DNA from 2 places in the Tardiphaga sp. 37S4 genome. Region 1 is predicted to be linked to the other one. Evidence: predicted binding sites of a transcription regulator. Region 1 holds the regulator's gene; the other holds the start of a gene.
The links. Region 1 encodes PhoB, which activates phosphate uptake and scavenging genes when phosphate is short. Its sites were predicted from a motif close to TGTCATNNANCTGTCAT; they were not measured.
Positions count from the first base shown of each region.

Region 2: LPB73_RS12940 (Orn/Lys/Arg decarboxylase N-terminal domain-containing protein) is a predicted target of PhoB. The motif match lies at 1,754-1,770, and genes of this name have one in related genera.

Region 1 covers NZ_CP088008.1:4,991,657-4,995,068, reverse strand. The annotation lists gene pstB (phosphate ABC transporter ATP-binding protein PstB) at 1-469, shown strand, start outside; gene phoU (phosphate signaling complex protein PhoU) at 498-1,211, shown strand; gene phoB (phosphate regulon transcriptional regulator PhoB) at 1,302-2,006, shown strand; gene LPB73_RS23710 (GcrA family cell cycle regulator) at 2,109-2,618, opposite strand; gene LPB73_RS23705 (aspartate aminotransferase family protein) at 3,065-3,412, shown strand, end outside.
Region 2 covers NZ_CP088008.1:2,646,258-2,649,669, reverse strand. The annotation lists gene LPB73_RS12940 (Orn/Lys/Arg decarboxylase N-terminal domain-containing protein) at 1-1,710, opposite strand, end outside; gene glp (gephyrin-like molybdotransferase Glp) at 1,867-3,075, opposite strand; gene LPB73_RS12930 (hypothetical protein) at 3,184-3,412, shown strand, end outside.

The DNA.
Region 1 (3,412 bases):
GTTCCCGATGACGATTTACGAAAACATCGCCTTCGGTATCCGCCTCTACGAAAAGATCTCCAAGTCGGAGATGGACATTCGCGTCGAGAGGGCGCTGCGCGGCGGTGCACTCTGGAACGAAGTCAAGGACAAGCTCAACGCGTCGGGCCTCAGCCTGTCGGGTGGTCAGCAGCAGCGCCTGTGCATTGCGCGCACCATCGCGGTGCGGCCGGAGGTGATCCTGTTCGACGAGCCGTGCTCGGCGCTGGATCCGATCTCGACCGCGAAGATCGAGGAGCTGATCGACGAGTTGAAGGATCAGTACACGATCGCGATCGTGACCCATAACATGCAGCAGGCTGCCCGCGTCTCCGACAGCACGGCCTTCATGTATCTCGGCGAGTTGATCGAGTTCGATCAGACCAACAAGATCTTCACGTCGCCGACCGATCGCCGCACCCAGGATTACATCACCGGCCGCTTCGGCTGACGCGACATATTCGCGGGAGGAATTTGAGATGGCTTTTGAACACACCACCAAGGCTTTCGACGACGATCTGCAGGAGCTGACCCGTCTCGTCGCCGAGATGGGTGGCCTCGCGGAACGGCAGATCGTCGAATCCGTCGATGCGCTGATCCGCCGGGACGTCGCGCTCGGTGCGCGCGTCGTCGCCACTGACTCCGAGATCGACCAGTTGCAGCGCACAATCGAAGAGCGCGCCGTGCTGACCATCGCCAAACGCCAGCCGATGGCTGTCGATTTGCGCGAGATTGTCGGCGCGCTGCGCGTCGCCACCGATCTGGAACGCATCGGCGATCTCTCCAAGAATATCGGTAAGCGCGTCAATGCACTCGACAGCGACTTCCATCCGCTGAAGCTGATCCGCGGCCTCGAGCACATGACCGACCTCGTGACCACCCAGGTCAAGGCCGTGCTCGACGCCTATGCCGCACACGATCTGCCCGCTGCGATGACGGTGTGGAAGGGCGACGAGGAAATCGACGCGATCTGCACCTCGCTGTTCCGCGAACTCCTGACCTATATGATGGAAGACCCGCGTAACATTTCGTTCTGTATCCACCTGATGTTCTGCGCCAAGAACATCGAGCGGATCGGTGACCATGCCACCAATATTGCGGAAACCGTGTTCTACATGATCGAGGGCCAGCAAATCCTCGACAAGCGCCCGAAGGGCGACATGACCACATTCGCGAATACGCCGACGGTCTGAAGCATGATCCGGGAAGTGGAAGCCAGTCTTCCGCAAGGATCATGATCTAAAGGCTTTTCGGACGTCACTGAGGATATTGACCATATGGCTGTGAATGCACGCATTCTGGTGGTGGAGGACGAGGAAGCCCTCACGACGCTTCTTCGCTACAACCTCGACGCCGAAGGCTATGATGTTGAAACCGTCGCTCGCGGCGACGATGCCGATACCCGCTTGAAGGAGCGGGTGCCGGATCTCGTGGTGCTCGACTGGATGCTGCCGGGCCTGTCCGGCATCGAACTGTGCCGCCGCCTGCGCGCACGGCCCGAAACCAAGGCATTGCCGATCATCATGCTGACGGCGCGCGGCGAAGAGAGCGAGCGCGTTCGCGGTCTCGCCACCGGTGCCGACGATTACATCGTCAAGCCGTTCTCCGTGCCGGAGCTCCTGGCCCGCGTGAAGGGCCTGCTCCGTCGTGCAGCTCCCGAGCGTCTCGCCACCGTCCTGGCGTTTGGCGACATCGAACTCGACCGCGACAAGCGCCGCGTCGTGCGCTCAAGCCGTCCGATCGATCTCGGTCCGACCGAATATCGCCTGCTGGAGTTCTTCCTGGAACATCCGGGCCGCGTGTTCAGCCGCGAGCAGTTGCTCGACAGCGTCTGGGGCCGCGACATCTATATCGACGAGCGCACCGTCGACGTGCATATCGGCCGCCTGCGCAAGCTGCTCAACCCCGCCGGTGAGCCCGATCCGATCCGCACCGTGCGCGGCGCCGGCTACGCGCTGGATGACCGCTTCGACAAGGCGGCGGAGTAGGTATCTTCCTTCTCCCCGCAAGCGGGGAGAGGTTAGAAGCCCCAAACAAAAAAATGCCCGGCTCATCACCGGGCATTTTCTTTGGCTTGGATATCTTCCAGCTCAGCGCGTCGGCTTCGGCACCGCGCGGCGGCGGTCGCTTGCCGGCTGATAGGCGATGCGCGAGTGATGTGCGCAATAGGGGGCGCCGGCCAGGGCCTTGCCGCCGCAGAAATAGAAGTCCGCGCTCGACGGATCGCCGATCGGCCAATGGCAGGTGGCTTCGTTGAGTTCGACCAGCGACAGGCGCTGGCTGATCGGCACAATGTTGTCATAGGCGATCGGATCGGGCTCGGCCTCGATCTCGTAATTATGGGCCAGCGCGGTATTGCCGCGTGCCATCGGGCGGGCGACACGTACCATCTGCTGCGCCGGGCGCGCCTTGCGCTGCCGCGGAGCTGCCGAGGAGGGGCTCTTGGCACGGCCGGACAGGCCAAGGCGGTGAACCTTGCCGATCACGGCGTTGCGGGTCACGTTACCGAGTTCCGCAGCGATCTGGCTGGCGGAAAGGCCGCCTTCCCAGAGTTTCTTCAACTGTTCGACGCGATCGTCGGTCCATGTCATTACCGTCATCGCCGTTTTCCCTTCGTGAGCGCCGGCCTGACCGGGCAGCGCTGCGAGTTGAGACTTCAAAAATCCCTGCGGTCAGAATCCTTTAGCGCTCACCGGGCGCGAATTTCGCGTCCGGCTGTTACGCCGCACTGGATGTGTCAAAAGGATCTACCGCCGCACGAGATGTCGTATCCGACGAGGCAAAAGCTACAATATGCCGTGACTCGCGCGCAAGAGTCGGGCATGCCGCGTCCACATGCTTCTGCAAATAAAGCTGCAAAATCGGCTTTTTCTGCGACTCCGTGTGACTCGAAAGCCGCAGTGCGCGGTTGACAGTCTTCACAGCACACATAGAATAATGCCCACGTGCCGCCCGAGAAGGGCGGCACGTTTCGTTTCTAGGGTCCGTTGTTCGATTTCGCACAGTTGTCATCGACGCGGCCGCAGTCTTTTCGATCGGATCGGTTATGACCAGCAACGCAACGTCTTCGCCCCTCTCTCAGGCTCACTTGCTGCCTGTTTTCGCGCGTGCGGATGTCGCTTTCGAGCGCGGTGAAGGCGCGTGGCTGATTGGAACCGATGGCGAGCGCTATCTCGACTTCACCAGCGGCGTTGCCGTGAACGCGCTGGGCCATGCGCACCCACATATGGTCGCCGCATTGCAGGAGCAGGCCACCAAGCTCTGGCACATGTCGAACCTGTTCAAGAGCCCGGACGGCGAGCGCCTCGCCGCGCGGTTGTGCGAACAAAGCTTTGCCGACTTCGTGTTCTTCGCCAATTCGGGTGCGGAAGCGATGGAATGCGCGATCAAGGTG
Region 2 (3,412 bases), 2.3 Mb from region 1:
GCCGGTGGTGCGGTCGAAGCCGGGTGTCAGCACCGTCAGCTTGTTGGGATCGGTCATGGTGAAACCGGCTTCCATGCCGGGGAAGCCATGCCAAGCGGCGTCAGGCGCGAGCTGCCAATAAGCCGGATTGGTGGCGAGCTGGTCAGTGCCGATGCTTTCCCACGGCACATTGTGAACAGCACCTTCGCTGGCTGCGTCGGGAATCGCGACGCGCTCGGGCACGAAGGGTTCGAAGAACCAGCGACGCTCGGCGCGGGTTTCCTTCTCCTCGAACTCGCGGCGCACCGCGCGCATCTTCTTGCGCAGTTCGATGCCGAGGCGGATCGTATCGTCCCACAACACTTCGCCCGAGCGGCCCTTCATCATCTGCGCGCCGACATCCAATGATGCGAACAGTGGATAGAATGGCGAGGTCGAGGCGTGCTGCATGAAGCTTTCGTTGAAGCGCCGGTGCTCGACGCGGCGCTTCTGCCCGCGGATGTGGCGATCCTTCATGTGGATCTGCGACGCCTGCGAGAAGCTCGCGAGCTGCTTATGGGTCGACTGCGTCGCGATGATACCCGGGGAATCCGGACCAAGCTCCTTGAGCCCCATGGCGAAGCGACCGGCATAGAGCGGGTGGAATTTCATGAAGCCCGCCCAGGCTTCGTCGAACAGGATGTAATCGCAGAGATGGCCGATGCGCGCGATGATCATCTCGGCGCTGTAGATGGTGCCGTCATAGGTGCACTGTTCGACCACGGCGACGCGGAACGGGCGTGGACGCTTCCAGGCCTCGGGATCCGTGACCAACGGATTGATACGGATGCGCTCGCGCAGCGCGTCCTCGTCGAGCGCGTCCCAGTTCATCGGGCCGATCAGGCCCCAGGGATTGCGCGTCGTTGGCACATAGATCGGCACACCGCCTGAAATCATCAATGCGCCGTGCAAGGCCGCCTTGTGGTTGTTGCGGTCGAACAGCACGAGGTCACCATCGGTGACCAGAGCCGATAGCGCGACCTTGTTGGAGGTCGAGGTGCCGTTGAGCACGAAATAGGTTTTCTCCGCCCCGAAGATCTGCGCGGCTTCCTTCTGCGCCTGCAAAGCAGGGCCCTCATGGGTCAGCAGATCGCCGAGATCGAGCACCGAATTGTCGAGGTCGTCGCGAAACACGGCTTCGCCGAGATGTTCCATGAACACGCGGCCGATCGGGCTGCGGCTGTAGAACACGCCGCCATTGTGGCCCGGGCAGGTCCAGAGCTGGTTGCCTTCCTCGGCGTAGTCGACCAGCGCGCCGAAGAACGGCGTCTTCAGCGTCTCGGCATATTGCTTCAACCGGCTGATCAGATTCTTGGCGATGAACGGCGGCGTTTCTTCGGACAGGAAGACATAGCCGTCGATGAAATCGAGCACCTCGACCGGGACGTCTTCAAACCGCTTGCGACGGATCAGCAGGATGATGGGGAAGTCCAGGCCCCGTTTACGCATCAGGTTGATCAGCGCCGCGGTCTTGCCTTCGAGGCCCTTCTTGCCCCAGTCGACCACCATGCAGCCGATCGCCGCGTCGGTCTGGACCGCGATCGTTGCGTCTTCGAGCTTGCGCGCCTTGACGACCTCGAAGCCGGAACGCTCGATCTCGTCGACGATCTGATTGAGGCGAATGCCCTCGAGATCGTCGGCGTCGAATGTTGGCATCGCAAACAGGAAATTGAAGCGTTTGAAATAGTCCATTTGTGCACCGATCTTGTTTCGCAGCGATGTCTCGCTGCGTTACGTGACAATTCAGTGACTGAAGCCGCGTTAAGGTATCTCAGTCAGAAAAAAGGTTTGGGAGCATGCCGCAAGGTGGGAGTTCCGAACGCGGCGTCGTTCTGTGAGGAGGCGCCGCTAGGTTGGCAGTCGTATGATGGCGCATGAATCCCCGGCCGCCGCGGCCGGCGCGAATGGCTTGCGGATCAGAAGTCCTTCGGCAACAGCCAGATTTCCTAGCAGCGACGAGTCCTGTTTCATCACCGGCGTCGCCACCACGGTGCCGTCGGCGCGGGTTTCCAGACGCGTGCGCAGATAGTCCTCGCGCTGGTCGTTGGCGGCGAGGTCGCGGCCGAGCACCGCGGGTTCGAGCGCGTGAGCGACCTCGTTTCGGCCGGATAGCGCGCGCAGCAGCGGCACCATGAACAGGAAGCCGCAGACATAGGACGAGACGGGATTGCCGGGCAGGCCGATCACGCGCATGCCCTGGCGGCGTCCGTGCATCATCGGCTTGCCGGGCCGCATGGCGATGCGCCAGAACGCCATCTCGACGCCGGCATTGATCAGGGATTGCTGCACGAGGTCGTGGTCGCCGACCGACGCGCCGCCGGTGGTGATCAGCACGTCGGCCTTCAGATCGATCGCGCGCTGAATGGCCGATGTGGTCGCCTCCAACGTGTCGACGGCGATGCCGAGATCGACCACCTCGGCGCCTTCGGCACGGGCCAGTGCACGCAGCGCGAAGCCATTGGAGAGCACGATCTGGCCGGGGCCGGGGACCGCACCGGGCATGACCAGTTCGTCGCCGGTGGCGAGCACCGCAACGACCGGCCGTCGCCGCACGGGCAGTGACGGATGGTTCATCCCGGCAGCAAGCGCCAGGTCGCGATCGGTGAGGCGGGTGCCGGCGCGCAGCAGCACATCGCCTTCGTTGAAATCGACGCCAGCCGGGCGGATATGCTTGCCGGAAATCGCAGCTTCGTTGATCCCGACGACGTCACCTTCGCGCGTTGTGTCTTCCTGGATCACCACGGCGTCGGCGCCAGCGGGCAGCACGCCGCCGGTGAAGATTCGCAGGGCTTCGCCGGTCTGCAGCGGGCGGTCGAACGGCTTGCCTGCGGCGATCTCGCCGATGACGCGGAGCTTGGCGCCCAGTGTCGCATCGGCGGCGCGCACGGCATAGCCGTCCATCGCTGACATGGGCTCCGGTGGTTGCGTTCGCCGCGAAGCGATGTCGCGGGCGAGCACGCGGTGGAACGCGTCTTCCAGCGGCACCATCTCCTCAGGCAGCGCATCGGCGCCCGCGAGAATCGCGGCCATGGCATCGGTAACCGGCATCAGGGCCATCGCGGGGATCTCCGGCAGTGTGGGCGCCCGTCATAGCGGAGAGCGGGAGCGGACGCAAAACCACAGCCGCTTTGGCGGGGCAGGGAAACACGATAGACATCGGCGATCATGACCGACAACCACGCCGCAACCGACGATGAAGCGCCTGTCTGGCGGGCGGATGTCGATGCGCTGGCATTCCGGCCGTCCGGCCATTGCGGGCTGTGCATGGTGCACCGTCATGCGTTCCGGACGCTGCTCCGGCGTTACCCGTCGCCGGAGGAATGCGCGGCCTATTTCCGCGACCACAGAGAAGTGTTCCAGGCGGCGGCCGGCGCCAAGCTGGTGCGTGCGCCGG